DNA from 2 places in the Pseudoalteromonas sp. C2R02 genome. Region 1 is predicted to be linked to the other one. Evidence: predicted binding sites of a transcription regulator. Region 1 holds the regulator's gene; the other holds the start of a gene.
What was found. Region 1 encodes FNR, which switches genes on or off when oxygen is low (the NO sensors DNR and NnrR bind a similar motif). Its sites were predicted from a motif close to TTGATCTAGATCAA; they were not measured.
Positions count from the first base shown of each region.

Region 2: the regulator FNR is predicted to act here: its motif matches at 9,430-9,443, upstream of KO527_RS14190 (bacteriohemerythrin).

Region 1 covers NZ_JAHKQC010000028.1:37,041-54,027, reverse strand. The annotation lists gene ccoN (cytochrome-c oxidase, cbb3-type subunit I) at 1-397, shown strand, start outside; gene ccoO (cytochrome-c oxidase, cbb3-type subunit II) at 408-1,028, shown strand; gene KO527_RS10355 (cbb3-type cytochrome c oxidase subunit 3) at 1,050-1,235, shown strand; gene ccoP (cytochrome-c oxidase, cbb3-type subunit III) at 1,232-2,197, shown strand; gene KO527_RS10345 (FixH family protein) at 2,318-2,818, shown strand; gene KO527_RS10340 (heavy metal translocating P-type ATPase) at 2,826-5,228, shown strand; gene ccoS (cbb3-type cytochrome oxidase assembly protein CcoS) at 5,245-5,439, shown strand; gene KO527_RS10330 (sulfite exporter TauE/SafE family protein) at 5,436-6,110, shown strand; gene fnr (fumarate/nitrate reduction transcriptional regulator Fnr) at 6,145-6,888, shown strand; gene uspE (universal stress protein UspE) at 6,993-7,919, shown strand; gene ttcA (tRNA 2-thiocytidine(32) synthetase TtcA) at 8,090-9,022, shown strand; gene mnmA (tRNA 2-thiouridine(34) synthase MnmA) at 9,130-10,257, shown strand; gene hflD (high frequency lysogenization protein HflD) at 10,271-10,870, shown strand; gene purB (adenylosuccinate lyase) at 10,929-12,296, shown strand; gene KO527_RS10295 (cupin domain-containing protein) at 12,512-13,660, shown strand; gene KO527_RS10290 (GNAT family N-acetyltransferase) at 13,768-14,226, shown strand; gene KO527_RS10285 (DUF4826 family protein) at 14,331-14,771, opposite strand; gene KO527_RS10280 (lipoprotein-releasing ABC transporter permease subunit) at 14,945-16,177, opposite strand; gene lolD (lipoprotein-releasing ABC transporter ATP-binding protein LolD) at 16,174-16,866, opposite strand; gene KO527_RS10270 (lipoprotein-releasing ABC transporter permease subunit) at 16,859-16,987, opposite strand, start outside.
Region 2 covers NZ_JAHKQC010000034.1:202,000-218,986, reverse strand. The annotation lists gene KO527_RS14235 (DUF5666 domain-containing protein) at 1-144, shown strand, start outside; gene idi (isopentenyl-diphosphate Delta-isomerase) at 210-752, opposite strand; gene KO527_RS14225 (alpha/beta hydrolase) at 954-1,757, shown strand; gene KO527_RS14220 (PGPGW domain-containing protein) at 1,768-1,989, opposite strand; gene KO527_RS14215 (ATP-binding protein) at 2,141-4,057, opposite strand; gene KO527_RS14210 (hypothetical protein) at 4,073-4,669, opposite strand; gene KO527_RS14205 (hypothetical protein) at 4,671-5,633, opposite strand; gene KO527_RS25965 (ethylbenzene dehydrogenase-related protein) at 5,791-6,954, opposite strand; partial or broken gene KO527_RS25960 (NapC/NirT family cytochrome c) at 7,027-7,530, opposite strand; gene KO527_RS14195 (cytochrome D1 domain-containing protein) at 7,667-9,295, opposite strand; gene KO527_RS14190 (bacteriohemerythrin) at 9,579-10,145, shown strand; gene KO527_RS14185 (4Fe-4S binding protein) at 10,259-11,164, shown strand; gene KO527_RS14180 (CbbQ/NirQ/NorQ/GpvN family protein) at 11,284-12,117, shown strand; gene KO527_RS14175 (cytochrome c oxidase subunit 3 family protein) at 12,123-12,707, shown strand; gene KO527_RS14170 (cytochrome C oxidase subunit IV family protein) at 12,719-12,994, shown strand; gene KO527_RS14165 (hypothetical protein) at 13,004-13,360, shown strand; gene KO527_RS14160 (cytochrome c) at 13,738-14,097, shown strand; gene KO527_RS14155 (cbb3-type cytochrome c oxidase subunit I) at 14,102-15,535, shown strand; gene KO527_RS14150 (VWA domain-containing protein) at 15,724-16,987, shown strand, end outside.

The sequences.
Region 1 (16,987 bases):
TGTTGGTCACGTACATTCAGGTGCTTTAGGTTGGGTTGCAATGGTATCTATTGGTGCTGTTTATCACTTAGTTCCTAATTTATTTAGCCAAGGTCGTATGTATAGCACTAAGCTAATCAATACACATTTCTGGTTACATACAATCGGTGTGGTACTTTACATCGTAGCAATGTGGATTTCAGGTGTAATGCAAGGTCTAATGTGGCGTGCAGTTAATTCTGACGGTACTTTAATGTATAGCTTTGTACAGTCATTAGAAGCTTCATACCCGTTCTACTTCATGCGTTTTGTTGGCGGTGTATTCATCGTTGCAGGTATGGTGATCATGCTTTACAACGTACTTAAAACAGTTTCTGCGAAAAACGACTCGCTTGAAGCTGAAGTACATCCGGCATAAGGGGTAGATAATGAGTCAAAAAAATTCACAAAATAAGCATGAGATCGTTGAAAAAAATGTTGGTTTATTCGCAATATTAACGATTTTTGCAATTAGTTTTGGTGCGTTAGTTGAAATTACTCCACTTATGTTCCAAAAAGATACCACTGAACCTGTAGATGGATTACGTCCGTTAACAGCTTTAGAAATGGAAGGCCGTGATATTTATGTGCGCGAAGGTTGTTATAACTGTCACTCACAAATGATCCGACCATTCCGTGATGAAGTTGAGCGCTACGGCCATTACTCTGTTGCAGGTGAAAGCGTATGGAACCACCCTTTCCAATGGGGTTCTAAGCGTACTGGTCCTGATTTAGCACGTGTTGGTGGTCGCTATTCTGACGATTGGCAATATGCGCATCTAATGGATCCGCGTTCAGTAGTACCTGAGTCTAATATGCCAGCTTTCCCGTGGTTAGATGAAAATGTACTTGATGGTGAACTAATCGCTAAAAAACTAGAAGTTTTTAAAGGTTTTGGTGTGCCATACACAGATGAAGATATTGCTGGTGCTAAAGCTGCAGTTAAAGGTAAAACAGAAATGGAAGCCTTGATTGCATATTTACAACAGCTTGGTACTCATCTGAAATAATTTTTTATAGGTTAAAGAATTATGGATTACGGAACATTCAGAGGCATATTTACTCTGGTTTTAATGGTACTTTTTATTGTTATCGTTTGGTGGGCATTTAGTAAGCGTACTAAGTCAAAGTTTGACGAAGCTGCTAATGCGATTTTCGAAGACGAAAAAAAGCACGAAACGACAATCAACGATAAAGAAAAGGAGTCTGAGAAATGACTAGCTTTTGGAGCATTTGGGTCGTCGTTTTAACACTAGCATGTTTAGCTATTGTTTTTGGCTTATTAGTTTGGAACTTAACAAACTATGCTGGGGTTGAAGAAGGCGAAAGTTGTGGCCATGAATTTGATGGCATTGAAGAATTAAATAATCCACTCCCTAAGTGGTGGACTTATATGTTCTTCGCAACATTTATATGGGCTGTTTATTATCTAGCTGCTTACCCAGGTTTAGGTAACTGGGAAGGTTTAGGTAATTGGACAAGTTCAAATCAGGGTATTAAATCTCTTGCAGAATCAAAGCAAGCGGTAATTGATGCCAAAGCAGCAGGTAAAACGGTTCAACTTGATGTTGAAATGCGTAAAGCAGAAGAAAAGTTCGGTCCTTTATTCGAATCTTTCGCTAAACGTGACATCAAAGATCTTGCAACTGATGAACAAGCATTAGAAATCGGTCAGCGTTTATTTTCGCAAAACTGTGCGCAATGTCATGGTTCAGATGCACGTGGTTACCAAGGTTTTCCAGATCTTACTGATAACGATTGGTTATATGGTGGTTCTCCTGCACAAATAAAAGAGACTTTAATGAACGGGCGTATCGCTCAAATGCCACCTTGGGGTGATGCACTTGGCGAACAAGGCGTAAAAGAAATGACAGCATTTGTTTTAAGCTTATCTGGTCGTAAAGTTAATCAAAAAGACGCTAATGCAGGCGAAGCTAAGTTTGCTATGTGTTCTGCTTGTCACGGTGCTGATGGTAAAGGGTCACTGGCTCATAATTTACCATTTGGCGCACCAAATTTAACAGATAAAGTTTGGTTATATGGTGGCTCACAACGCGCTGTAGAAGAAACTTTAGTTAAAGGTCGTGCCGGCGTAATGCCTGCTTGGAAAGATATTTTAGGTGAAGATAAAGTACATATCATCAGTGCTTATGTTTACAGTTTATCTAATTCTAAGTAAGCATTTTTAAATGTATGAAAGCCTCCTTTTGGAGGCTTTTTTTATACCTAAAATCTATGATTTTGTCGTAAATTCAAGTAAAATACGGCCTAAATTTATTTGATTAAGACGCTTCAGAAAATGACAAAAACTCTTCCCTGGTATAAGCAATTCTGGCCTTGGTTTTTACTATTTATTCCATTAGCAACTGTTGTTGCATGTACTATTTTTGCATATATCGCATTTTCAAATACGCCGGATATGGTAGTTGATGATTACTACAAAAAAGGTAAAGCAATCAATTTAGATTTAGCCAAATTTGATAAAGCAAAAGCACTGTATTTACATGGTGATTTAAAAATAAATAATGATACTGTGTCGTTTAAATTCACTAAAGGTGACAATAATAATGTGCCTTCCTTAAAAGTCTCTTTTTACCATACAACGATTAAAGCGCACGATTTTACAGTCATGCTAACTAAAAATGGTAATGGTGAATTTACCGCTTTAACAGATAAAATTATTGATGGTCGTTTTAATATATTTATCGAACCATTTGACAGTGTTTGGAAACTAAAAGAAACCATTAAGTTACCGTACGACCAAGCGTTTAAAATCTCACCACAATATAATAAAAAATAAGTAATCTATGACACACCCCAAAGAACATGCCTTTTCTTCACAATCTGAATGTTTTCATTGTCTTGAAAGTATCCCTTTGGGGTTTATTCAAACTGTAGAATACGATAATCAAGCGCAACCTGTTTGCTGTATCGGTTGCCAAGCTGTTGCTGAATCTATCATTTCTTCTGGTATGACTGATTATTATAAGTTTAGGACCACTGCTGCTGGAAAAGTACAAGAACTGATCCCTGAGCAATTATTAATGTTCAAAAGTTATGATGATGACGATATTCAAGAAGATTTCATACATCATTCGGGCGAGTTATCAGAAGTTTTACTCAGCGTTGAAGGCATTAGCTGTGCCGCCTGTGCTTGGTTAATCGAAAAACAATTATTATCTTTAGGGCATATTACGCGAGTCGATGTAAATACATCGACACACCGTGCAATGATCTTGTGGGATAAATCACAACTTAAATTAAGTACTATTATTGAAGCTTTGGCGCGTATTGGTTATAAAGCATACCCTTTTCAGCCAGATGTAGAAGAAGCTCAAAAACAACAAGTTGCCAAGTCATATGTACGCCGACTTGGTGTTGCAGGTATTATGACAATGCAAGTTATGATGTTTGCCTTTGCTTTATATTTTGATATGTTTTCTGATATGGAAGATGACTTTGAGCAATATTTTAGGTGGATCAGCTTCGTTTTAGCCTCTCCAGTAATTCTTTATTCTGCCCTTCCCTTTTTAACCAGTGCCATACGCGCACTAAAAGTCAAACAACTCAATATGGACTTGCCTGTTTCCTTAGCTATTTTTGGGGCATATATTGCAAGCACTTGGGCAACAGTTTTTAATACTGGTGAAGTCTACTTTGAATCAATTTGTATGTTCACTTTCCTTTTATTATTAGGCAAGTATTTAGAGTTTAGAGCGCGTTTAAAAGCCAGTGAGTTCACATCAAATTTACAAAAGCTATTACCACTAACAGCGCGTATTGTAGATAATTTTCAAGAACAAATAATCGCAGCAAAAAAACTAAAACTTAAAGATATCATTTTAATTAAACCGGGTGAAATTATACCGGCTGATGGTGTGGTGATAGAGGGTGAGACCACAGTTGATGAATCGATGATGACAGGCGAGCATCAGGCTGTTACTAAAGAAATCAATACTCAGGTTTATGCTGGTACAACTAACCATGATGGTTTAGTTAAAATCAGTGTCAACCAACTTGGCACGCATACCCTAATAAATCAAATCGTTAGCCTACAAAATAAGGCCCTTACCAGTCGCCCTAAACTTGCTGAAATTACCGACAAAGTTGCTCAGTGGTTTGTCGCCGTTTTATTAGTTGTTGCAGGCTTTACTGCTACATATTGGTATGGCATAGACCCACAGCACGCATTTTGGATCACAATATCAGTGTTAGTGGCAACTTGTCCCTGCGCATTAAGTCTTGCTATTCCTACTGCATTGACGTGCAGTGTGGCAAATTTAACCAAAAAAGGCTTATTAATAAAGAAAGCACATGTACTCGAAACCCTCACAAAAATAGATTCTTTTGCATTTGATAAAACAGGCACGTTAACTGAGGGCTGTTTTACAATCAAAAAGTCGCATTATTTAGATAATCGTTACGATGAAAATACAATTTTAGCTTTAGCTTCAGGTTTAGAATTTCATTCACAACATCCTATTGCTAAGGCTTTTAATTTTGATACTTCGTCTTTAGAACCTTTGACAGATGTTACTATTGAGACCGGTTTTGGTATTAAAGGGTTATATCAAGGTCAAGATATCGCCATAGGTAAAAATGGCTGGTTTAACGCTCTAGAGCTCCCAGTTCAAGTTGTGCTTTATATTAACGAAAAACCTATCGCTGCATTTGAACTTGAAGACAAAATACGTGATCGTGCACAACAGTTAATATCTTTTCTTAAAGATAAAAACTTAAATACCCACTTATTAACAGGCGACCCTTCACAGGCAGGGCCTGACCTTGCAAAAAAATTATCTTTAGATGATGTACAAACGGGCTGTAGCCCCGCTCAAAAACAAGACTACGTTGCTAATATAATTAAACAAAATCATGTTGTTGCTATGGTAGGTGATGGCGTTAATGACAGTCCAGTATTTAATACTGCGCATTTATCGATTGCTATGGAATCTGGTGCCGATATTTCTAAAAACACAGCCGATGTTGTGCTATTAAATAGTGATCTAAGCTCCATTGAACATTTAATTAAAATCAGTCATAAAACACGGTGTATTGTGAAACAAAACTTAGCCCTTTCTCTTGCATATAATGGCTCTATTTTGCCTTTAGCAGCAATGGGCATGGTTCAACCTTGGATGGCTGTTATTGGCATGTCAGCCAGTTCTATAATCGTGATAACAAATTCATTAAGACTATTAAAACCATAACAAAGGTATTGAAATAATGAGCATCATTTATGTATTAATTCCGATAGCAATTATATTTGTAATAATCGCAATCGCTGTTTTTTTCTGGGCCGTTAAAAGTGAACAGTTTTCTGATTTAGACAAACAAGCCCACAGTATATTATTTGACGATAGTGAAATTAAGACAAAACCTAACAAAACGAAAGATCCAAAGAATAATCAGCCGCTATGACAGAGTCTTTATTTTTTACCGCTTTTTTTATGGGTCTAGCTGGTAGTGGGCACTGTATTGCTATGTGTGGTGGTATTGCATCATCTTTACAATTTGCGATTGAAGACAAAACAAAAGCACAACAATATGCCCTACTTTATAATTTAGGCAGATTATTAAGCTATAGTATTTGCGGCGCTTTAGTAGGTGGCATTAGTTCTGTTTTTGCTAAACAATCAAACGATTTTTCTTTATTTTTATCTTTTATAAGTGGTATTTTTATGGTGCTTGTAGGCCTATATATCATGCGTTTGACAGCAAGCTTAAATTGGTTAGAAAAATTTGGGAAATTCGCAATATGGCAGCATATTGTTAAATTGAATAAATACTTATTACCACTCAATACAAAGAAAAAAGCATTGGCATATGGTGCGCTTTGGGGCTGGTTACCTTGTGGATTAGTTTATTCTGCATTAACTTGGGCTATCACAACACAAAGTGCGAGTTCAGGCGCATTATTTATGGCTAGTTTTGCTTTAGGCACCTTACCTGCCATGATAGGGTTAAGTTTTGCAGCACAAACTATCAATAACTGGCTCAATAACAGCATAATCCGTATTGTTCTAGGTAATATCTTAGTATTTTACGGTTTATACCTTTTAGCTATTGCAACCCAAAACGCACTGCATTAATCTATAGTAGTAGTTTAAAATAGACGGAATTTCAATGGATCTTAAAAATAAAATACCGACAAGTTCAAATTGCCAAATTAGCTGTAATAGTTGTAGCATCAGTCAGTTATGCTTACCTGTAACACTTAATGAAAGCGAAATGGGTAAACTTGATGATATCATCGAACGTAAAAAACCATTTCATAAAGGCGATTTACTATTTGAAGCCGGCAAAAAATTAAATTCTATTTTTGCGGTCCGCTCAGGTTCGTTTAAATCTTATACCATCTCTGAACAAGGTGATGAGCAAATCACTGACTTTCATCTAGCAGGTGATATTATTGGTTTTGATGGTATATTTAAAATGGAACATCAAAGTTATTCACAGGCTATGGAAACTGCTATGGTATGTGAAATCCCTTTCACTACTTTAGATGAGTTATCTGGAAAATTACCAAAATTACGCCAACAAATAATGCGCATGATGAGTAGTGAAATCAACTACGATCAAGAGATGTTATTACTTTTAAACAAAAAAACAGCCGAAGAAAGATTAGCTGCTTTTATTTGTAATTTATCTCAACGATTTGGTGAACGTGGATTTTCTAAAAAAGAATTTAGATTAACTATGACACGTGGAGAAATTGGAAACTACCTTGGTTTAACAGTAGAAACCATTAGTCGACTATTGAGCCGCTTCCAAAAGTCAGATGTAATAAAAGTTGAAGGTAAATTCATTACCATTATTGATCTTGAGCAATTGAATACAATTGCAGGTACCAAATCTAAAAGCGAATAATTTCGTCTTTGTATATTGATCTTAGACAATTTTTTTTCATTTAAACCTGTCAAATCTGCTAACTTAACTTACACTAAAAGTAAGCAAATTTGAGAGGTTAAATGATGAATACAATAAAAAAAATACTTGCAGTAATTGATCCAAGTAAATCAGAACAAACCGCTTTAAAACGTTCATTTGAATTAGCACAAAAATCTGGTGCTAAAATCACTGCATTTTTAACCATATACGATTTTTCCTATGAAATGACGACTATGCTATCTCTTGATGAAAGAGAGGCTATGCGTAATGCTGTTATAAATGACAGAATTTCATGGATTAATTCGTTAATAGAGCAATACAAAGAAACTTTAGATATTGACTGCAAGGTTATATGGCATAATCGCCCTTTCGAATCAATTATACAAACCGTACTTAATGAAAACTACGATATTGTTTTAAAAGGTACCCACGAACATGCAACTTTAAAATCAGTGATATTTACGCCAACTGACTGGCATTTAATTAGAAAATGTCCTTGCCCTGTATTATTAATAAAAGAGCACTTATGGCCTGCAAAAGGCAATATCATCGCAGCTGTGAATGCTTCTGCTGATGATGAACAACATCTTGCTCTTAATCAAAGAATAATGAATGATGCAAAATTCATTTCAAACCTCATCGATGGCAATTTACATATTGTAAACTCCTTCCCTGGCACACCAGTTAATATTGCTATTGAAATTCCTGAATTTGATCCCACTCAATTTAATGAATCTGTTAAAGTGCATCATACTCAGGCATGCCACGAACTTGCGCAACAGCATGATATTCCCCAAAGCCAATGTCATATTAAAGAAGGCTTACCAGAAGATGTCATACCCATTATTGCTAATGAATTGGATGCAGAGTTAATTGTTATGGGAACAATCGGCAGAACGGGTCTCAGTGCAGCTTTAATTGGTAATACAGCTGAACATGTTATAGATACCTTAAATTGTGATGTTCTAGCCTTAAAACCTGATGGTTATATTAGCCCATTGGCTAAATAACCTTATGTGGCTATCAATCTAAGATAGCCACCCATATTTTTTGCAAAGCAGCAAAACACCTGCTCACCAATTTCACTAAAAAATATTTTTACTCGCTAACTTTTAATTTTGCTTTATAATACGGCGCTAATTTTATAGCTCAGCTTTCTATTATCATTATAGGGTCCTTAATGTCATCACCTGCTTCTCATTCTGCTCAAACCAAGGCTAAACACACTTTAAATAAATTAGAAAAACGCCTGAGACGTAGCACGGGACAGGCTATTAAAGATTTTAATATGATAGAAGATGGTGATCGCATCATGGTATGTTTATCTGGTGGTAAAGATAGCTATGCGATGTTAGATATCTTAATGCAATTAAAACGTGTCGCTCCTATCAAATTTGAATTAGTCGCAGTTAACTTAGATCAAAAACAACCTGGTTTTCCTGAACATATCTTACCTGAATATCTAGAAACTTTAGATATTGAATACAAAATTGTTGAAGAGAATACCTATAAAATTGTGACAGATATAATTGAAGAAGGAAAAACAACTTGTTCATTATGTTCTCGATTAAGACGCGGTATATTGTATCGTACAGCTAAAGAGCTAAAAGCTACCAAAATAGCCTTAGGCCACCATAGAGATGACATGATAGAAACCATGTTTTTAAATATGTTTTATGGCGGTAAATTAAAAGGTATGCCAGCAAAACTTGCCAGTGACAATGGTGAGCATATGGTGATCCGTCCACTTGCATACTGTAAAGAAGAAGAGATAGCCCAATACGCAATGCTAAAAGAATTTCCTATCATTCCTTGTAACTTATGTGGTTCACAAGAAAATCTTCAAAGACAAAACATAAAAGCGATGATCGCACAATGGGAAGTTGAACACCCTGGCCGTGTAGCGACTATGTTCACTGCAATGCAAAACGTTGTACCATCTCACTTAGCAGATAATTCTATTTTTGATTTCAAAAACCTGCAGAAAACGGGTTTGCCAAATGCAGATGGCGATGTCGCTCTAGACAAACCTGACATTCCCGCTATTCCTGTCGGTTTAAAACAAGAACAAGATAGTAACGGCGTTGAAATTCAAGCAATTGAGTTAAACTAAGTCTATTTTATAAACTCAAAGGAATATTCAAAGTATTTGACTATATTCCTTGAGGTTTTCTAGTGCTATAATACGTGCCTTTAATATTTAGCATTTATTTAATTACTATGAGCGATAATCATTTGAGCGATTCTTCATCTTCTAATAAAAACACTAAAGTCATCGTTGGCATGTCTGGTGGTGTCGATTCTTCAGTTTCAGCATATTTATTAATGCAACAAGGCTATCAGGTTGAAGGCTTGTTTATGAAAAATTGGGAAGAAGATGATACAGATGAATATTGTGCTGCATCAGAAGATTTAAAAGATGCACAAGCAGTATGTGATAAGTTAGGTATTGAATTACACACAGTTAACTTTGCAGCTGAATACTGGGATAACGTATTTGAGTACTTCTTAGCTGAATATAAAGCAGGCCGTACTCCTAACCCTGATATCATGTGTAATAAAGAAATAAAATTCAAAGCATTCTTACAATTTGCTGCGCAAGCTTTAAAAGCAGATTACATTGCGACAGGTCATTATGTAAGACGCACAGAAAATAACGGAAAATTTGAGTTGTTACGTGGCCTTGACGACAATAAAGATCAAAGTTACTTCTTATATGCTTTAAGTCACGAACATATCGCGCAGACATTATTCCCTGTTGGTGAATTAGAAAAACCAGAAGTACGTCGTATCGCTGAAGAGCAAAACTTAATTACCCATAATAAAAAAGACAGTACCGGTATCTGTTTTATCGGTGAACGTAAGTTTAAAGACTTCCTACAAAAATACTTACCTGCACAGCCAGGCAAGATAGAAGATACCGATGGTAATCAAGTTGGCGATCATGAAGGTTTGATGTATCACACTTTAGGTCAACGTAAAGGCTTAATGATAGGTGGTATGAAAGAAGGTTCTGGTGAGCCTTGGTATGTTGTTGATAAAGACATGGACCGAAATGTATTAGTTGTTGGTCAAGGCAAAAATCACCCTCGCCTATTTTCAAATGGTTTAATGGCTAATCAGCTAGACTGGCTTGATAGAGCAGGTCCAAAAGGTACTAAACGTTGTACAGTTAAAACACGCTATCGTCAAACAGACTTGCCTTGTACTTTGCTTGTTAGTGAAGATGGTTATGCCCGCGTATTGTTTGATGAACCACAATCGTCTGTTACACCAGGACAATCTGCCGTGTTTTATGATGGCGAAGTGTGTTTAGGCGGTGGTATTATCGATTCAGTGATTAAATAAGGTCATACTTAGCATGCAATATCAAGTTATGGCACTTGCTGCCATGTGCCAAGCGGCACACATGGTACAAAAAGTAGCACAAGGAAAATCTGTTAATACTTATGACCTTGAAATGATGCTGTCATCTCTAGTTGTCACTGATCCAAACAGCCCTGAAGAAATTTATCGAAGTCAAGGCGATTTAAAAACAGGGTATCAACTCGTTGTACAACAACTTGATTCTGGCCCACAAAAAAGTGTTGAACTAGTAAAATATGTGGGTGGATTAATCCAATTAGAACGTGCTTTAAATAGCAAACCACAACAATTAAACTTATTGGGCACAAAAATAGAAGATATTAAGCGTCGCTTAGCTCATTTTGAAATTACAGATGAGTCTGTTGTAGCCGGCTTAGCTGATATATACGCAGATGTCGTCAGTCCACTTGGACAGCGTATTCAAGTGTTTGGTGAGCCAAGTTTATTACAGCAGAAACAAACCCAAAACAAAATCCGTGCATTATTGCTAGTTGGCATTCGTGCTGCTGTTTTATGGCGACAAATGGGCGGTAAACGTCGTCAATTTATTCTCTCAAAGGGTAAATTGGTACGTACAGCAAAATCTATGATTTAAATTATCTTATGCCTAACGATAGGCATAAGACTCTTCGTATATTTAATTAGGAGTTATAATGGAACTTTCAGCATTAACCGCGATCTCACCTGTTGATGGGCGTTACGGTAGTAAAACTAAAGAGCTACGTAGCATTTTCAGTGAGTTCGGTTTAATAAAATACCGTGTAACGGTAGAAGTTCGCTGGCTACAAGCGCTATCACGCGCTGAAGCAATTGCTGAAGTACCTAGTTTTAGTGATGAAGCAAATGCATTATTAGATGCGATTGTTACTAATTTTAGCGAAGCAGATGCACAACGTGTTAAAGACATCGAAAGCACAACTAATCACGATGTTAAAGCTGTAGAATACCTATTAAAAGAAAAAGTAGCTGATAACGCTGAATTACACGCTGTAAATGAATTTATTCACTTTGCCTGTACTTCAGAAGATATCAATAACCTATCTCATGCTTTAATGCTAACTGAAGCGCGTGATGAAGTATTACTTCCTTACTGTGATAAATTACTTTCAAGCCTTAAAGATTTAGCAGTTGAGTACAAAAGTATTCCGATGATGGCGCGTACACACGGTCAGCCTGCTTCACCTTCAACTATGGGTAAAGAAATGGCGAATGTTTACATGCGCCTTAAACGTCAACGTGATCAAATTGCTCAAGTTGAAATGTTAGGTAAAGTAAATGGTGCTGTTGGTAACTACAACGCTCATCTAAGTGCTTACCCAGAACATGATTGGCATCAACACGCACAAGAATTTGTTACTAGCCTAGGTATTACTTTAAACCCTTACACAACTCAAATCGAACCGCATGATTACATTGCTGAGTTATTTGATGCGATCGCACGTTTCAATACTATCTTATTAGATTTTGACCGTGACGTTTGGGGCTACATTGCATTAGGTCACTTCAAGCAAAAAACCATTGCTGGTGAAATTGGTTCTTCAACTATGCCACATAAAGTTAATCCAATTGACTTTGAAAATTCAGAAGGTAACTTAGGTCTAGCAAATGCTATATTTGCTCACCTAGCACAAAAATTACCTTTATCTCGCTGGCAGCGTGATTTAACAGATTCAACTGTTTTACGCAATTTAGGTGTAGGCATGGGTTATGCTGTAATTGCATACCAATCAACACTAAAAGGTATGACTAAACTACAAGTAAATGAAGCCAAATTACTTGAAGAATTAGATCAAAACTGGGAATTACTTGCTGAACCGATTCAAACAGTTATGCGTAAATATGGTATCGAAAAGCCATATGAAAAACTTAAAGATTTAACTCGTGGTAAACGTGTAAATCAAGAAATTATGGCTGATTTCATCGACGGTTTAGAACTTCCTGAATCAGCTAAAGCTGAAATGAAGCTTATGACTCCAGCCAACTACATTGGCCGCGCAATTGCTTTTGTTGATGAACTATAAACCCGCTTTGCGGATTTATTAAAACCATTAGCTAGAAATGAAATTAAAAGCGAATATGATAATACATATTCGCTTTTTTGTTACAAGAACAGTAAATAAACTTATAGCACCTCTGCATGTGATTTTAATAACTAATATTTAACTATTAATATCAACTTGAAGAATACATTCAACTTTGCCACCCAGTGGCCTCAATAGAGATGCGGAGCAGATCTATGTATCAATTAAATATCAATAATTTAAGCCACAGCGAGTTTTTAGAAAAATATTGGCAAAAAAAACCGTTATTAATCAAAGCTGGTTTTGAAAACTTCCAAGATCCTATCTCAGCTGAAGAGCTTGCTGGTTTAGCCATGGAAGAAAATATAGAATCTCGCATCATTACCAATCAAGATGATAAATGGGATGCACATCATGGCCCATTTGAAGACTTCTCACTTTTAAAACCGACTCATTCTACTTTATTAGTTCAAGCAGTAGATCATTGGCATCCTGAAGCAGCGGAAATACTAGAAGCATTTCGTTTTATTCCAAATTGGCGCATAGATGATCTGATGATCAGCTTTTCTAGTCCTAAAGGTGGCGTAGGACCACATCTAGATCAATATGATGTGTTTATTATACAAGGCGAAGGTAAAAGGCACTGGCGTGTTGGAATGCCACAGCCAAAATTAAAAGAAGTGATCCCATGTAATAGCTTGCTTCAAATTGAAAACTTTGAAGCCTGTATCGATGTTGTATTAGAACCAGGTGATATTTTATATATTCCACCAAGCTGTCCTCATGAAGGTTATGCAGTTGAAAATGCAATTAACTATTCTGTTGGTTTTAGAGCCCCTAATCAAACAGATATGCTATCTTCATTTGCTGATCACCTAATAGATAATGAACTAGGTAAAAGACGTTACAGTGATCCTCAGCTACAATTAAGAGACTCTATAGGTGAAATTCAAGAAGATGAACTCTCTAATATTCAAAACTTATTATTAGATGTCATTAAAGATAAAGATTCTTTAAAAACATGGTTAGGTCGTACTATGTCTGAAGCAAAACATGAACTTGATGTTGCACCAATTGAAGATAAGTATACTTGCGATGATATTATTGATTTGATCAGCCAAGAAGATATTAACTTTGTTCGTATCGGTGGATTAAGAGCATTATATCAAGTAAATAGGGATTCAATCATTTTTAGCTATCAAGGAGAAAATACAATTTTCCCACTTGAGATGCTTCAAAGTATTCAATTACTGACAGATTATAGCTTTATAACATCCGACCAGTTAAAAAGTTCAATTAATTTTTCACTGTTTATCGAAACTTTGACTAAGATCATAAATGAGGGTTACTGGTACGTTGAATAAAGTTTAGACCTATACCCTAAATCAGAACTTAAAAGGCCGCAGAGTTTTTTCTGATAAATGCTATTGCGAACTGTGCTGAATTTAGGGTCAAAAAATGGGGTTTCAACATGTCATATCAGCTACAACAAGTAAATTGGTTAAAAAACAGGGAACGCTTAAAAGCCTTGAGGGAAAAGGTTTTTGTATGTGAATATCATATTCCCAAACATATAGAGTTTGATCAGCTAGACCGAACATCTCAGCACATTGTACTTTTAAATGAACAAAATATCATTATCGCTTCTGCCAGACTATCTGAAGATGGCCTAATGAGCAGAGTTGCCGTACTGCCAGAGTTTAGAACTGAAGATATCTATCAAAACTTATTTTCTTATTTAGTTTCAGTAGCAAAGGAGCAAGGTGCAACTGAAATGAGTTTTAATTGTATCCTACATGAAAAAGATAAATTTTTAAAAGCAGGCTTTTTTTCTAAAGGTCCCGTTTTTATGGAAGCAGGCATTGCAAGACAAAGATTATGCTGCCCAATAGAAAGCTTTACCACTTCGGAATTTAGTTTAGTTCATTAAATATGCTTCATCTAAAAACAAAAAAACGAATATATTTTAAGTATATTCGTTTTTTGTATATCTAAATTATTAAGATTGTAGCTAAAGCTTTAGCAATTCAATCATTATTCATTGCCCCAAAGGTCATCTTTTTCATAAAACTCATAGATCCCTTGTGCACGATTAACTAACAAGTTAGCAAAATCGACTTGTGTTTTATCTCTTGCACCCGCTTTCATAATTTGTTCTGCTTTCATTTGCCATTGAAACGAAAAATAGCGGATCGCTTCACGAGCAGTTGGTGCAGCACCTACTTCGATATGATCTGTTGGTAATTGACCAGATATAACCCAATATGTTTTACCGTTTTCTGATTTAATTTTCCAAACAGCAAAAAGCGGAGATAAGTAGCGACTATCTTTTTCAATAATTGTTTTCGGCATGATACCTTTGCCAGCTAAATGCTTTTGTGCATTTTGAAAGGCTTCACGTTGCCATGCGATATTTTCTTCTTGCGTTAGCTCTCTACGTTGTTCTTGTTGTGGTTTTTGCTCTGTTTCTGACATGATTACTTCCTAAATATTATTCTTGTATATAAACCCTAAGGAATATTTTATTAGTGAGCTCAGCTCTTATTTTTCTTTACTCTATGTCGTAATGAGTCACTACGCAAGTATATATGCTCAATTTATAATTGACCGTTTAAAATATCAGCACTTATAAATCAAAGTCTGACTATTTATTGGCCGAGTACTTTTGCCGGATCAATCCGGCTTGCCTGCCATGCAGGATAAGCAGTTGCTAATACTGTCATCACTAAAGTAATTGAGACCGTGATAGCAACATCTGTAAAATCTAATCTTGAGGGTAAAAATTCAACAAAATAAATGCCTGACAGTACATTTTTTCCTGTGAATTCACTATACCAATTAAAAATATCAGGTATATTCATTGCTAATAACACACCAAGTAAGGTGCCAAAGAATATTCCACTCAAAGATTGCCCTAACCCTTGCAACATAAAGGTAGATATTATTGTGCTATCTTTTGCGCCCATGGTTTTTAATATGGCAATATCTGATTGTTTTTCTTTAACTTCCATTACTAAAGTGGAGACAATATTAAAACTTGCCACAGCAATAATAAGTAATACAACTAAGTAAACTATCGTGCGAACCATCTGAATATCTTGATATAAATTACTATGTTTTATAAACCAACTACTCACATATACGTAATCATCTAACTGATAACCTAATGTCATAGATAATGTCTGAGCCGCAAAAACATCATCAATTTTTAATCTTAACCCTTTCGTTTCATCTTTCTCAAAGCCTAGTATTTCTTGTGTTTTAGATAAGTTAACCAAAGCTGTCATGCGATCAATCGGTCCGCCCATTTTAATAATGCCAACTAACTTTAGTTTCATTTTTTTAGCTGCTTTTAATGAGTTAGCACCCGCATTAATTTGCGGGATCAATAAAGTAATTAAATCCCCTTTTTGTGCGCCGATCTCTTCTGCTATTTGGTTACCTAAAACAACCTGATTGTTAGCCAATGCAGTTAAGTCAAAGTTTTTAATATAATCTTGAACACCAGAAACACCGACTTCTAACTTAGGATCAATGCCCCTGACTTCAACAGCTTTTAGTTTGCCTTTAAACTGTGCCATGCCATTAAGCGCGATAAAAGGCGCACCAGCTATCACAGAGGTATGATCCTCTATACTTTGAATTTTACTTTTCCAGTTTTTTATTGGTGCATTAGGTGCCTCGTACTCAATATGAGGAACAACATTAAGTAATCGGTTAACCATTTGATATTCAAAACCATTAATTACCGATAATGCAACTATCAAAACAGCTATGCCTAAACCTATGCCAATACTTGAAGCTTTACCTATAAAACCAATAAAACCATTTTCATGTTTAGCATGTCTAAATCTTTTACTTAAAAATAAACTAAATTTCACAGCGAACTCTTTTTAAGCGTTAAAATACCATCATCTAAATAAGCTGTTTTACCTAATTTTGCTGCCAATTCTAAGTCATGAGTCACAACAACAAAACTTGTTTTGAGAGACTTATTTAACTCATTTATTAGATTGTAAATTTTAAGTGCATTTTGCTTATCTAAATTCCCTGTTGGCTCATCTGCTAAAATAAGCGCGGGTTCACCCACTAAAGCACGTGCAATTGCCACCCTTTGCCTTTCACCACCAGACAGCTCAGATGGTTTATGCTCAATACGATGACTTAACCCAACTTTATCAAGCATATCTTTTGCTTTTTCTTTTGCTTGCTTTGGCTTCATTCCAGCAATCAACAATGGCATCGCAACATTTTCCAATGCATTAAATTCCATTAGCAGATGGTGAAATTGATAGATAAATCCTAAATTTTTATTTCTAAATTCGGCTTGTTGCTTACGACTCAATTTTGCAACATCTTGATCTAATATCTTACTAGTCCCATCGGTCGCTACATCTAATGTGCCCAATATATGCAATAAGGTACTTTTTCCAGAACCTGAACTACCAACAATCGCTAATAATTCGCCTTGTTCTAATTCTAAGTTAACGCCTTTTAATACTTGTGTTTTATTTTTACCATCTTGGTAAATTTTATTTATGTCCGTGCATTTTATTACTAAATTACTCATATCTTAAAACCTCTGCCGGACGTACACTCGCCGCCTTTGTTGCTGGGTATAAAGTTGCTAAAAAACTCATAAATATACTGCCAAAAATAATATAACTTAACTGAGATACATCAAATAAGAC
Region 2 (16,987 bases), on a different contig from region 1:
GGGCATAGTGTTACTACAAACGAGTTTACGGATTTTAAAGGTGGAACGGTAAACGATCTTGCAAACGGTATTGAAGTTAAGGTAAAAGGATCTTTAAATTCAAATGGTATTTTAGTTGCCACCAAGTTAGAGTTTGACGATTAAGCTTTCTAAATTTTTTCAACCTCTTACAGCATAGAAGAGATTTATCTTTTCTATCTTATGGATATCTATAATTTATTGAGTACTTTATAAAATGTATCTTTAAACCAAGGAGTATATTTATTTGCAGTGTTTTTAAGCTCTAATTCTATCTGCTCTATACTTAGCCAGTCGATTGCATTTACTTCTGCTGGATTAGGTCGAATTTGTAATTTATTAAACTCTAGTTCGCTGAGTTGCTTTACAAATAAATGATCAAACTCATGCTCAATTAAGTCATTAGATAATTTAGCTTTATAACAATGACTATCGACCCAAATAAGGTTGTTAACGGTAAAGCCTAACTCTTCAGTGAGTCGGTTAATTGCTGATTGTGTTATGTTTTCACCTGGTTGCGGATGTGAACAACATGTATTACTCCATAATCCGGCACAATGATATTTAGTTAATGCTCGCTGTTGTAATAATACTTCTTTTACGCCATTAGTCTCTCGTACAACAAAAATAGAAAATGCGCGGTGCAATAAACCTTTTTCATGGGCTTGCATCTTATCAGCAGTACCCAATTCAGTATCATTAACATCTACTAATACAACTCTATTACGTTCCATACACATACCCAAAAATAATCGCGATATATTATATACCTAGGCATGGTTAGATGCGAGTCTATAACTTCATCTAGCCTTACTTATATATAAGTTTAGTTCACTTAAATAGTGGACCGAAAATAATTCGCTATTAAATGAAATTATTGTTATTTTGTTTATTAATTTAAAATAGAGCAATAACTCTACGGTTGATTATTTAAAATGAAACATGACATCATAAATTTTGTGCATGCTAATGGCTTCCCTGCTAAAAGTTACAATACATTTTTAGATTTATTTAGCGATGACTTTAAAGTTATTGCACTAGAAAAGTATGGGCATAACCCTTTATATTCTATTACCCATAATTGGCAATACCTTGTTGATGAGTTAATCGCGTTTGTGATCAAACAAAAAAAAGCACTTAATCGAGAGCATGAAAAAGTAATTAATATTGGACATTCGTTTGGTGGTGTTATTTCCTTTATGGCAGCATGTCAAAGACCTGACCTTTTTAAAGGCGTTATTATGCTAGATCCACCGGCTTTTACAGGCACAACAGCTTTTATGATGAAGTTACTTAAAGGTACAAAATTATTCGATAAAATATCCCCTGCGGGCAAATCAAATATAAGACGTAAGCAATGGCCATTAAATACTAATATGGTAGAACAGTTTAAGCACAAATCATTATTTAAAAACTTTGATATTCGTTGTTTATCTGACTATGCAAACCATGGGTTTGTTAACAGAAATCAAAAAAAAGAGTTATTATTCTCAGCTGAGGTGGAAACTGAAGTTTTTAGAACGCTACCTGTTAATCTTGGCAGTTATAAAAGTAAGTTGAATATCCCTGCAACATTAATTTATGCTCAAAATGGTGTATGTACTGGCAAAGCGGTAAAACGCTTTGCCAAGCAAAATATTATCAATACAGTAGAGTTTACAGATGCAGGTCATATGTTTCCATTAGAAAAGCCAGAACAAACTGCTGCACTTATTAAAGGTATCATTAAGACATTTTAAATGTTTTGATTTATCTTTTTGAAAAAAACGCATCTAACTTTTGTGCACTTGTACGTGAGTATCGCTGAAATTTACGTAACCACTGCTTTGCTATTGGATATTCTTTACTTAACAAAACAAGGGCTAATGGAATAACGATAATTGCAGGGCCTGGTAAAATAATAAATAAAAGGCCGATTAAAAGTAAAAAACCGCCTACTAATGTAATTGCTATTTTTTTCATTTGTTTCATAGATTAGTCCTTTATAAATATTGATTGTTTTAATTATTTATAAAGGCAAACTCCATTCCATTATTTTATTAATTAAAAATCAATGTATTATGAAATTGCTTATTTTATAAGTTGCGTATTTTGACCAAATATTAGTGTATTAATTATTTTATTAACTATGTGTTAATGGTAAATGTAATGTGAACTCAGTACCCTGCCCTAATGTAGAACTCACAGTTATATGTCCATTATGCTCCTCTAATATTGAGCTGACGATATGTAAACCTAGCCCAGTTCCTTTACCTACTGGTTTAGTGGTAAAAAAAGGGTCAAATAACTTTTTCATATTTTCTGAAGAAATACCATGACCATTATCTTTAATACAAATATTAACCTCAGAATCAATAAGTTTACTTGTGATCCATACTTTGCCAGAACTCTGTATTGCATGAGATGCATTCACTAATAGATTAATAAAGACTTGTTGTAGTTTCTGCGGGTAGCCATAAATTACAGAAGACGCTTCAAGTTGTGTAATAAGCTCTACCTTATATTTTAGTTCATTTGCAACTAATACTAAGCTCTTGTTTATTAGCTCATCGATATTTACAGGTTCCATTTTTTCATTGTCTTGATGAGCGTAACTACCTAAGTCTTTGATTATTTTTGATACTCTACCTGTTCCGTCTTGGCATGATTTGATAACAGCTTCAATATCATTAAAAATATAATCCAGATCGTGCTCTTGATAATAAGTTTCAATTTCAGTTGATGGTTTATTTTCAATGACAAGTTTTTTAAAATCCATGATCACTTCATAATACTCAGTTAATATCTCGATATTACTTCGTATATAACCAATAGGATTATTAATTTCATGGGCGATACCTGCTGCTAACTGACCTATGGATGCCATTTTTTCAGCATGCAATAATTGTTGATTTAATTGTGATAAAGCCAATTGATCGTGTTTTCTATCATTAATATCACTTATTGCAATTAAATAATGATTTTCACCAAAAATAGAAACTAAACATCCTGAGTATTCAATATAAGGTTTTTTTATATTTGAAGATAAAATACCTTCTTGCATTGTTTTTGTTGCGCTATTTTTATCAAAGTTACCATTTACCATAGCTAAAATTGGTAAAAAATGACCAATTTTTTTATTAAGAATATCCTTATCATCAGCTTCAAATAGTTTATTAACTGCTTTATTTGTTTCCTTAATTATCCCTGTTTCATTTACTAAAATAATTGAAGTAGGCACTGAATTCATTATGCTAGTGATACGTTTATTAGCTTCATCTGCATTATTTCTTTGCAATTCAGCTTTGGTTATTTCTAATTTAATGTGTTGCGTTAAATTTTGAATGGTTTCAGATAACTCAATGACTTCTTGCGGACCATAGTGTTGTACAAATTCAATGTCTTCTTCAGTATCTAATTGTTTATTCGCAATATGGGTAATATTCTCTAGTGGCTTTACAATATTTTTGCTGATCCAGCGTGTACCAAATATGATCATGAATAAATATATGGCAATTAAACCTGATACCCATGCTTTCAACTTATTAATCGCATTTTTATGTTTATTAGCTAAGTTTAACTCTTGTGCTTCATAATTACTTTTTAATCGTTCGATGAGTCCAATAGTATTTGTCGTAATCACATCCGAACTTTCTATTGCTAAATCCCACTTTTTATCTTTTGGGTTATTTAGAGTAAGTATAGAAGCGATAATGTCATCGTTACTTTTAATCATTGAAATTAATTGATTTAAATCTGAAGATTGACTGTGTGATATCACTGACAAAGCATTTAACTCTTTAAGTAAAATATCCGTTTGTTGTTGTATACCTTGCGCTAAATAAGTTTGTTTTCCAGAGAAAAATAAATCTTGGGTTGTAAGCCATATTTGAAACATAGTAGAAAAATGTTGGAAAGACTTCAGTGATATACTCGATTGATAATGTACACGAGATTGATATTCAACGTCTTGGTATTTACTCCAAATAAAACCAAATATGCAACTGCCTATCAACAGAGTTGCAACCGAAATTATTTGGTTATAATGTGATATTTTCATTAATTTTTTATTCTTCTATTTTAATGTGTTTTCTAATTCGTCCTGCCATACCAATTGTGTTAATAATAATGTTTTTAATGCACATCTTAAAACAACATTGGCAAGCTCTGGCGCATTAGGGGCAACTGAGAGTAATTTTTGATTGGCTGTAATACCATCTTTATTTAAATACTCCTTTAATTGTGCTAAATTCTTACCTATAAACATATTCTTAAATGACTTATTGTCAATCAATTTCTTTTTAGGACTTCTGCTACGTTGAAATGCAAAATCTTTAATACGATAGTCTTTATCTATTGCCCAAATGATTTCAACTAGTCCCCATTTACTTTGCTCAGATCTAACATGTATATATCCAAGCTTTGTTTGCTGTTGTAATACAACATAAAGCGTATGTTTACCTAACTCTCCAAAATGCAGGTCATTATTAGGCAAAGCAATTTTTACTTGTTGCCTGACGCCTTCATTGATTTCTTTAACGATTGAAAGTTGGTTTGATTTTGTTGGATATAATAGTTTTATTTGTGCAACAGGATCTCTTAAAGCGCAATAAGCTTCAGCAAGTACATTTGGGACAAAAATAAATAATAAAAAGATAATTATATATTTCATATTAATACCTATATCTTATTTGCGCTCTGAATATACTACTTTTACCATCATTTACTTGCACCAGTTGTTTTTTAAACTCAATACTTGCTTCTAACTGTGTATTTAACTGGTAGCTAAATCCAACTAATGCAAGACTTTGCGCTTCTTCAAAGCTGTCACTATCTTTGTAAATATATTGTCCATATATCTTTTTTGAATCATCAATTGACTGTTTATTAAGCTCTATTAAAGCATAGCGTTGATCATCGTCGTTAAATTGACCTTGTGCTAGTTCTGCTTTTACACCCCAAGTTTGATAATAGTATTGTAAATCAAATGACACTCTTTGACGCTCATTGTTATCAAGTTCACCAAAGTAAAAAGACAAGCCAAATATATAATCTTGATGGCTTAAAGTACTAAAGCGACCAGTATATAAATACGAACCATCAACAGATTTAGGATCATTTTTACCACCTAAGGTATAGCTGACTTTATATTCAAACTTATCATGTACTTTATTTAATAGTATTCCCCAATCTAATTTGGTACCAAGGGTTGAACCGTGTCCATAATCAAGTAATCTCCCATTTGTGTCATTACTATCCTCTAAGCCAAAAGGCAGTGTAAAATGTCCAATACGTATATTTGGTATTAAAAAATGTGAAGGTGTGTAATTTACATGCGCTTCTCGAACAATAATTTTTCCATCATTTGGTGAGTCAAACATGAATGGGTAAGGGTTTTGATTGGAGAGCTTTGTATAATAAAACTGCATAACACTATAGGCAAAATCACCATTGTTATTAGAGAAAACTTTATGGGTATCTAAACCTATAAAGTAGATTTGACTAGATTTATTTGGCTCTGAATAATCGTTGTAACGGGCACTTGAATCTATAGACCAACGAAAATTATCTGTGATATCTGCAAAAACAAGATTAGGTATAATACAAAAAGTGTATATATAGATTTTAAGCTTCAAATAATCCTCCTATATAACTACATATTCTATTACCAATTGCTTTGTTTGATTTAAGTATAAGTTAAATTTTAATTTTTACTAAGATTAGGTTATAAAAATAAAAAGCATGACTAATAAATTGTCATGCTTTGGGGATATCAACTTTAACATCTAGATTTTATTGTTGTGTTGCATTAATTTCTGCATCAGGATTATCTAATGCTAACTTATAGCCTAAAGATACATGATGGTACCGTGCACTAGAATAATCATCATGAATCGCAAACCCAAAGTTGTATACTTTTCCAGGCTCTATATTTACATCTCCTGGGCTATCCGATCTTAGTTTACGTTTAATCACAACAGACCAAGTGCCCGCTTTAAGTGACGCTTCAACTTCAGAACCTTGACCACCGTGCATATCACGTTTTTCAAGAATTTTACCGTCTTCGATTTCACCTGTTCCTGATTTATATCTGATTAAATCCATAAATAAACCAGAATCATTTACGGTTTGAATTTCGGCATCGTCTTTAAGCTTATCCCAGCCACCCAAAGGTTTTTTCTTGCGGCCTTTAATTTCAAGTTTTTCACGTGATTCTTTTATATACTTTGTAATACCTGCATTAAGATTAAGTCGTTGCGCTAAGTCTGAATTTAACAGTGACTCACCGCTTGGTTCAAATGGCATAGTATCGACATCTGCATGACAAGATCCCCAGCACCCCGCTCTATCGGCAAATTCAACGTCATCGGTCGCTAACATATAGGCTAGTTTCATTGGGTTTTCAGGATCCATTTTACCGCCTTCAACAAATGGCACAGGTGCATGTTCGCCATCAACCCAACTAAAACGTAGATATAGATGTTCATTATCATGAGTTGCATCAATTTGAACAGGGATACTGCCACGTTTTCCTGGGATCACATTAGGTTCAAGGTTTTTTTCGCTTTCACCTGATACGATTGTTTGTCCGATAACATCGGTTTCTTCTCCATGACATTCAACACAGCGATCACCTTTAGAAAATGCTCGTTTGCCACCATGTTTTCGACCTAAAATCCACTCAATAGAGGCGGTGCCTGGGTAAAATACTGTAATATCTTGTGCACTTGATTTAGACCAGTCTACATCTATATTGCTTGAGGTTTCAGCTTGTTCATCTGGGTCTAGAGATGCAAGTTGTAATGTATGACTATTTGCCACAGCTAGTTTAACTGCATCTGCAATTTGTTGTTCCATTTTTTCTTTACTTACTTTTTTTTGAACTTTTAACTCAGCAGCCTCTTTTGCTTCTCTAGCTTCTACACGTGCTAGTCCTTCTATATATTCTTTTGGTATTTCGCGAATAAAATCAGGGTTAGGTGCTTCGAGTTCTTCTAATTGTTCGTCTGTTAATTGATCTCGTACATCATGATGAGCAATGCCTTTATGACAATCAATACAAGTTTGACCAGTTTCAAATGCATTCAAATGCTGCTTACGTGCCCGAGGTTTTTGAAATTCAGGGTTCATTGATTCAAAGTTGTGACAGTTTCGGCATTCTCGTGAATCTGTTTCCTTCATAGCGCCCCAAACACTTTGTGCTAAATCAAATCTATGTTCGTTGAACTTTTCTTTAGTATCTAACTTTCCCGTTAACCATGAAAATACCTCTTTTGACGCTTGGATCTTACGAATGATTTTATGGATCCAAGGTTTTGGTACATGACAATCTGGACAACCAGCCCTTACCCCAGTGCGATTTGTAAAATGTATTGTTGGTGTATACTCTTGATAAACATTTTCTTGCATTTCATGACAACCAATACAAAACTCGGTCGTATTTGTTGCTTCCATGGCTGTATTAAAACCTCCCCAAAAAATGATCCCTACTACGAAAAAAATCACTGCACCTGCTACTGTGCTACCAAACATAAGTCGGCGAGACCAAAAGCTTGGCTTATTTAATTTATTGTTAGCCATAATTCTTTGTCCTAACTTGCTATATTCTAATTTGACGGTTCAAAAAAGTAGCGGGCATTAAGCCCGCTTTATTGTGTGGTTAAATAGATTAGGTTTTATGGTTCATTCTATTGTAAACGTTGAACTTTCCTGTTGGTGTAGTTAAACCTTTAATGCGGTATTTCTCTTTAAGTGTTTTAGAATCATAAACCACAATTTCACCTGTTGGCTTACTTGCTTCTTTACGGTTCCAAACTGAAACCCAAACCTCAGAGCCTCCTTTATTAAATTCCATGTGTAGTGCTGCTTTACCGGGTTCAGTTGTTACACGAATTGTTTTAACAATTTCGTGTGTATCTTTATCAAATACTTGAACGGATTGCTGTACTTCAGGCTCAGGGTGTTTTAGTTGATCAGCCCAAACAAATTGTGATGTTTCATGGGTACGGATGAATGCACCCGCACCATCTGTTTCAACTTCGTAACATAGTTTCCATGCTTTATCTGGATGGCCAATAGGATCGTTACCCCATACAGAAACTAGCCCCATTCCTAAGTGCGTCGTACCACCAACTGGACCACATTTTTTATCGTTCCAGTTAGCACCAGGACCTGGGTGAGGTAGGCTTTCTACGTCAATCATAGCTTCTAATTTACGTGTCTTAGTATCAACCACTACCATTTTATTAGATGCGTTAGCTGCAATTTGGAAATAACGCCCTGTTGGGTCAAAGAAACCATCATGTAAGAATTCTGCAGAATCTATTTGTGTAATAGATAAGTTGTCTAAATCTTTGTAATCGACCTGCCACATTTGACCAAGCTCTTTTACTGCGACCATAAAGCTTGATTCGTTTGGTGTCGTATATATTGCAGCCACACGAGCTTCGTTTATGAATTCACCTTTAGTATTGTAACCACGGGTAGAAACGACTTTCAGCGGGTTTAATGTAACTGCATCCATAATTACGAAGTGAGCAGGCCAATAACCACCAGCAATAACATATTTACCATCACCTGATACGGCAATATCGCGAGCGTCATAGGCCATTTTAGTTTCAGCAACTAACATGTTTTCTGGCTTTTGCCATAAATCAATTTTTGTAACTTTACCGTCTCGACCTATGGTGTACCAAAAGCGACCTACATCTTCAGCATGATCAATTTTATGATGCTCAGTACCTTTAATAACATGTACTGCGTAGCCAGTATTAATATGCGTAATCACTTTTTTAGTATCACCATCAACAATAGCTACTTTACCGGCATCACGTTCAATAACGATAAAGAAGTTTTTCCAGTTTAGGTTATGCATAGGTTTTGCTGGATAGTTTTTTGCGTCTACAAACTGTTTTGTGTGGCTGCGCATTTGTGTAATTGACATTTCTGGTGGTACAGGTGGCTTCATTTGAATAAATGTCGCTAAATTTGATATATCTTTTTTACTAAAAATGTCATCAAAATTATTCATACCGCCTTCTGTACCGTATGCAATAATTTTTTCTAAACGTTTTTGACCTTTTTTCAGTGTTTCTTTTGGCTCTAAGCTTTTCCCTGTAGCACCTTTTCGTAAAACACCGTGACAACCGGCACAACGTTGAAAATATTGTAATTGTGCTTTTTCAAAGTCAGCTTTCGATAACGTTGGCTCTGCAGCTGATACCGACATACTTATGCCTGTAGTTGCAAATCCAAGTGCCATAGTGAGAACTGATAATGCTGTTTTTACTTTTTTCATCATTTTTCCCTCAGGTTTAGTATTTTAAATAAATGATTTTCAGAATTATTATTCGGCGCTTAACCCTGGAATGCGTTTTGTTGAATAATTATTCTGCTTTGAGCGCACTATCAATCAATTTTATTTATGGCAACCTGACCTAGATCAAATTTTTAAACTGATTAAATTTTAATTAAAGTTAAACTAAAAATTGTTTGATCTATGACAATAATTTCCCCCGAGTAAATTCATATTGTGGTATCTGAAGTTAAAGAAACCACATAAAAATTAAGGGTATAGAGAAATGAAGAAACATTCTAAGGCATTGTTATACGCTGCAATTATCGGTTTGATCATAGTTGCAATATTTCTTGGTTTTTTATCAGGAATGAATAATCCTATTTCATGGATTTTAATTTTAGCCCTGCTATTAATACCATTTATATACAATAAAACTAAAACAGAGACGCAATTAAAATGGAAGGAAGAGTATAGTGTAGGTATAGAGGTTTTAGATTTAGACCATAAAAAATTAATCAATTTATTAAATCAATTTAATACTGCATATGACTATGCAATGAGTGAAGAGTTTGAACGCCAAGCATTGGATGATTTAATTGATTACACTAAATATCATTTTGAACGAGAAGAAGAAATTATGAGTGATAATGATTACCCTAATTTTGATGAACATAAAAAACAACATCAAGATATGATAAATCAAATATCCCATATGCAAGATAAATATAACGAGAAAGGCCATGAAGTATTTGAAGAAGTGTGTGAATTTTTAACAAATTGGTTGATAAAACATATTAATGGTACTGATAAACAATATACGCAACATTTAATTGAGCGTGGTTATAAATAAGATGATCGAGATAAATATTAGACATTCTTTTAATTAAACAAGACTTTGATCAATTTTAGTGGTGCTAGTTATTGCTAAAATTGTTCAAAACCAGCTCATAAAGCAGTATTCTCATGACTTATCAGCATTCAAGAACAATGACACGTACATTATTTTTCTTACTTTTTTTATTCGCTCCCCTTTTAGATATTTTTCGTTTTGATTTAACTTTAGGGCATTTTATATTTTTTGGCCACCAATGGACATTAGGTCTTGAGAGCGTTATCCATCAAGGAGGTACCACTGTACAAGCAACAACTATTATATTTTTAAAAGTATTCTTACCTGCCATTGCTTTTGTAGGCACTTCTCTTATTTTAATTTGGAAGTTTGGGCGTATCTATTGTGGTTGGTTGTGCCCACATTTTTCGGTTGTAGAAATGATAAACCAAGTGATGTTGAAACAATTAAATCGGGTTACATTATGGGAAAAGCCTGAAAAGCAGAATCAAGCTATTATTCCTAGGCTTATTGTTGCGGCTATTAGTATCAGTATGGCATTCACTTGGGCTGTAGGTTTACTCAGTTATTTAATGCCGCCCGTACCATTGCTTATTGACTTGGTTAATTTAGAAGTAGGCTTTGGATCAACCATATTTCTAATCGCTGCGACTTGTGTATTTTCTTTCGATTTTATTTTTGCGCGTCACATATTTTGTAAATACGGTTGTGCTTTGGGTTTATTTCAAAGTCTTATATGGATGGCAAATAAACAAGCGATGGCAGTAAAGTTTGATCGTACACGTGCAAAAGCCTGTAGAGAGTGTGATAAAGCATGTGATAAGGCCTGCCCAATGCGTCTTCCTACACGAAACATGAAACGGGCTAAGTTTACCTGTACACAGTGCGCGCAATGTATTTCTGCATGCCAAGAAGTACAAAAAGATAACCCTGAAGGGACGTTATTAAAATGGGTAGATGGTCCCCAAGCGATTGACATCGATCGCCCCGCAGCAAAATACATTCCTAAAGAAAAGTGAAGTTATTATTAAACCAAGTTGATGCGAGTTCTCATTTGACTTGATCAAAATCAAAACCACTCTCATATAACAAGAGTACCTTATAGCTAACAACAATATGTGCTTAAGGTTTTCTTTTTATGACTCAAACATCTGCAGCTTCAACTGATAATATTATCGAAATAGAATCAGATCAAAAAGAATTATTTTATCAAGAACAAAAAAATGAAATATCTCTATTTGAGTATGCTTATGAACATCAATTACCCGTTTTAATTAAAGGGCCAACTGGGTGTGGTAAAACCCGGTTTGTTCAGCATATGGCTGAAAAATTAAATAAACCTTTATATACAGTTGCTTGCCATGACGATTTAACGGCAGCTGATTTAGTTGGGCGTCACTTAATAGGGCCAAATGGCACTTATTGGCAAGATGGTCCTTTAACACGTGCTGTGCGAGAAGGTGGCATTTGTTATTTAGATGAAGTTGTTGAAGCACGAAAAGATACAACGGTTGTATTGCATCCATTGGCCGATGACCGCCGTATACTCCCACTAGAAAGAACGGGTGAACTATTAGAAGCCGCAAAGGGTTTTATGTTAGTTGTTTCATATAATCCGGGTTATCAAAATTTACTAAAAGGCATGAAGCCAAGTACACGTCAGCGTTTTGTAGCACTTAGGTTTGATTACCCAGAACCTAAAGTAGAACAAGAAATTTTAATGAAAGAATGTAATATTGACGCACATCTGGCTTATAAATTAATTGAGCTTGCTGGCGCATTGCGCCGGTTAGAAGATAACGACTTAGATGAAGTGGCATCAACTCGTTTGCTTATTTATGCGGCACGCATGATGTCTAGTGGTATGCCGGCACTTGAAGTATGCCGATGCTGTTTAGCAGAGCCATTAACCGATGATCCTATTACAGTTGAAGCATTAATGGATGTTGCACGAATTTATTTTGATGAATAAAAACAATGCAAAATGAAATAGACATAAATACCAATGATAAAAAACTACCTGGCGATTTAGCCATGTGGTTTTTTATTTTAGCTGAACTGACAGTATTTGCGATTCTATTTATCGCTTTTGCTGTTACTAAGCAGTTAAATCCGCAAATGTTTATATCGGGTCAAGCCCATCTTCACCCCATTGCAGGAATAATAAATACCCTAGCACTTATCACAAGTAGTTATTTTGTGGCATTAAGTGTTCATGCAATTAAACAGTCAGAAAATACCAAAGCAGCACAACATCTTATAATTGCACTATTAATTGCATGTATATATGTTTGTACTAAATCATGGGAATACCAAGTATTAATTGAAGCTGGGTTTGGAATATCAACAAATACGTTTTTTATGCTTTATTTTTTAATTACCTTTTTCCACTTTATGCATGTTTTATTGGGCATGATAATTTTAGCTTTTATTGCTAAAAAAGCGGCTAATGGCGTATATAAAGCAGATCAAACTTCAGGGTTTGAAGCTGGTGGCTGTTATTGGCATATGGTCGATTTAGTGTGGATTATCTTATTCCCATTAATATATATTCTAAACTAGAGAGTTTGAAGATGACTTTTAAACAGTTCATAATTAGTTTTATTGTATTAATCGGATTAACAGTTGAGTCAGTGATAGTTGGTGGTTTTGCTCAGGATAACAATGATATTTCACAAGTCTATACTATTTGGTTAGTTTTAGCGGCTGCCATGTATAAAGGACAACAAATCACGGATGTATTTATGGAGCTAAATAGCGGCCCAAAACTTTGGCGGATTTTGATGTTAACCTATGTGATTGTTGTCCCATTCATCATAGGCCTTATATACTGGATCCCTTTGAGTTAAGGAAACCTCATGCCCAACAGTGCCATTACACAAAAAAAACTATCAACAATCGCTCAGGCGCTCTATGTTGCTAATTTGCTTATTTTACCTGGTTTAGCATTTCTATTTTTATTAGTTTATTTCATTAAATTCAAATCTCGTTTTGGACTAGCACGTATTCATCTATATCGCTCAATGCAATTATGTGCTTTAAATGGTATCGCTTTAGCTGTTATTCCTATCGTCTATATATTCTTAGCTGGTAATAATATCAATGCGTCTATTATGATAATGTTGTTTTATTTTATTTGCATGCATGCGATTTTTGTTCTGTTAGGTATGCTAAATCTTTCCAGAGCCATGGCAAAAAAATTGCCTCTTTTTTAGTGCAGTTAACAAATATCTTTTATCTCATCAAAAATGTTAAAATATTAATTATGAATAAAAAAACAATTAAACTTTTTATAAATATCTATTAAGTAGCTTTTAAACCCTTACTTTAAATAAGGTTATATACTCTTTAAAATCCTATAGTTACAAAGGTTGATTCAAATCAAATAACGAAGCTCCCCAATTTAAAAAATTTGATGCAAGTCAAATAAAGCAAACCCACCGTACCGTAAGATTTATTTGTTCAACAACCGTTAGCTTTTTTAACAATTATAGGGGATGAGACAATGTCCGAAACCTTTACAAAAAGTATGGCGAGAAACATTTATTACGGCGGAAGTATGTTCTTCTTCTTAGTGTTCCTCGGGTTAACCATGCATACAACAAGAGAAATGCCTAAATCGGATCACCGTGAAAATATAACTGAATCAGTGGAGCGAGGTAAGGAATTATGGGAAGAAAATAACTGTATTGGTTGTCATACACTAATAGGTGAAGGCGCATACTTTGCTCCTGAACTTGGTAATGTATTTTACCGTCGCGGTGCAGGTGACCATGAAACATTTAAAGCTTTCATGAATGGCTGGATGAAAGCACAACCTTTACGTGTCCCTGGCCGTCGCCAGATGCCGCAGTTCAACTTAAATGACCAAGAAATTGATGACCTAGCAGACTTCCTAAAGTTTACTGCTGAGATGGATGTTAATAGCTGGCCACCAAATATTGAGGGTTAATGACGTGAATACATTAAAATTTCAATCTCAATCTGTTGCAAAACCTTATTTTATTTTTGCATTAATGCTGTTTACAGGCCAAATTCTATTTGGTTTGATAATGGGTCTTCAATATGTGGTGGGTGACTTTTTAGGTGATGCAATCCCCTTTAACGTTGCGCGGATGGTTCATACTAACTTACTGATTGTTTGGTTATTATTTGGTTTTATGGGTGCGGCATATTATTTAGTACCTGAAGAAGCTGAAACAGAACTCTATAGCCCAAAATTAGCAATTGCATTATTTTGGATATTTGCAGTTGCAGGTACTTTAACTGTCCTTGGCTACCTATTAGTGCCTTACTCTACTCTAGCGCATATGACAGGTAACGATATTTTACCCACCATGGGCCGGGAATTTTTAGAGCAACCTACCATAACTAAAATCGGTATTGTTGTAGTATGTTTAGGTTTCTTATTTAACTTAGGTATGACAATCCTAAAAGGTCGTAAAACGGTTGTAAACTTAGTATTGCTTACAGGTCTTATTGGCTTGGCTGTATTCTTCTTATTCTCTTTTTATAACCCATCTAACATCGCACTTGATAAATTTTTCTGGTGGTTTGTTGTTCACTTATGGGTAGAAGGTGTTTGGGAACTGATCATGGGTGCAATCTTAGCGTTCATTTTAATTAAAGTAACGGGTGTAGATCGTGAAGTAATCGAAAAATGGTTATACGTTATCATCGCGATGGCACTGATCACAGGTATCTTAGGTACAGGTCATCACTTCTACTGGTTAACTACACCTGATTACTGGCAGTGGATTGGTTCTATCTTCTCTGCACTTGAGCCTTTACCTTTCTTTGCTATGGTATTATACGCGTTTAATATGGTAAATCGTCGTCGCCGTGAACATCCAAATAAAGCTGCAACATTATGGGCTTTAGGTACAGCAGTAATGGCATTTTTAGGCGCTGGTGTTTGGGGTTTCCTACATACACTTGCTCCAGTTAACTACTTTACGCATGGTACTCAAATAACAGCTGCTCATGGTCATATGGCATTTTACGGTGCTTATGTAATGATTGTATTAACAATAATCTCATTTGCGATGCCTAAGTTACGTGGTATCGGAGAGTCCTCTAGCCCTAAAGCACAAGTTGTAGAAATGTGGGGATTCTGGTTAATGACTATCTCTATGGTATTCATCACATTATTTCTAACGGGTGCTGGTATCTTACAAGTTTGGTTACAGCGTATGCCTGAAACAGGCGAAGCATTAGGGTTTATGGCAACGCAAGATAAACTGGCTATCTTCTATTGGTTACGCGAAGCAGCTGGTGTTGTATTCATGATAGGCCTATTAACTTATTTATCTAACTTTCTAGTAGATAGGAAGAAAGTGACAGTAAGTAATTCACAAATAAATAAAGATGCATTGCAAGCCGACGCTTAAATTCACATCAATATAGTTTCAACCAGAAGCCTTAAACATTGTTTAGGGCTTTATCTTTTCTTAACTCCTCATTATTTATAAAGTTAAAATGATTAATATATTTAACAAATCTTCTTTTGATATAAGTCACATTGCTTTCCTTTGTTATTGATATTATGAGTGTGATGTCAGCTTAATGAGAATTTATAATGGAAGAATGGGTTGGTAGTATTTGGCATAAATATATCACTAAAAAAGCAAGCACTGATTTTGATGAAGCTAAAGTAACATTTGCACAAGTCAGTAAGTCAGCAGGTATGATTTTTAGAGCCCTTGGAGGCTCCCCAGCAAAGCGGGTTGAAGCTGCCGCGGCCCGAGACTATATTGTCAGGCGTAGCTTTTTACAAAAGATATCTGGCTCACATCATCAATTAAGCCTTGCTTGGCAAGATGAAACGAGTTTAAGACTCCCTGAATCAATTGCTGTTTTTCCTTCAAAATCATTAAATAAAAACCTTTATTTATGGCTTGCAGCGCTCGCTGCACAATCAGATGAAAAATTTAACCATTGGGCCAAAGATAATCAAGCAAGAGTATTAGATGTTTTACAACGTTACCCTAGTTTAAAGACCCGCTATTACGCTATGCTTGAAGCTTTGTTACAACTTAGACCTGCAATAGATACATTACCAAAAGCGCATCAAGCTTTAGAAAAATCTGTTATTCAAGCACTCAAAGAACCTGGCTCTGTAACACATTTTCCTATGGCAAATTATGCTCCACAAGCGGTATATTTATGGTTATATCCAAGTGCCAATGTGCAAATTAGCCCTCCAGTTGATAATGAGTTAAACCATCAAAAAAAGGAATCTTCAAAAAACAAACAAGAAAGCAAAGTGGCAAGAAAGAAAACAGAACGAATTCAAGATCCACACACCCGCGATGGTATGATGGTTTTTAGATTGGAAAATTTATTTTCATGGAGTGAGTTTTCAAAAATTAACCGCGCTGAAGATGATACTGATAATGAAGATGCACAACGTGTTGCAGAAGATTTGGATAAAATTACATTATCTAAGCAACAAAATCAAAAAACAGCAAAACTCAAAGTTGATCTAGATTTACCATCTGCATCTGAAGATGATATTCCATTAGGTGCTGGTTTAAAGTTACCTGAATGGGATTATAAATTATCTAAATTGATAGATGATAGGTGTTTATTACAACCTATGTTACCAAAAGACAGTTCAGCTAAAAAACTACCTGCTAATTTATCCAGTGCAGCTAAAAAAATTCGTTCTCAATTTCAGCAACTACAAAGTGTGAAGCAGTGGCATAAAGCGCAACCCCAAGGTGAAGAGCTAGATATATCTGCTTGGTTAGATTTTCATATACAAAGCAAGCAAGGTCCAGCACCACAAAAAGGCTTATACCGTAGTTTTAAAAGTAATAATAGAGACCTATCTTGTTTAT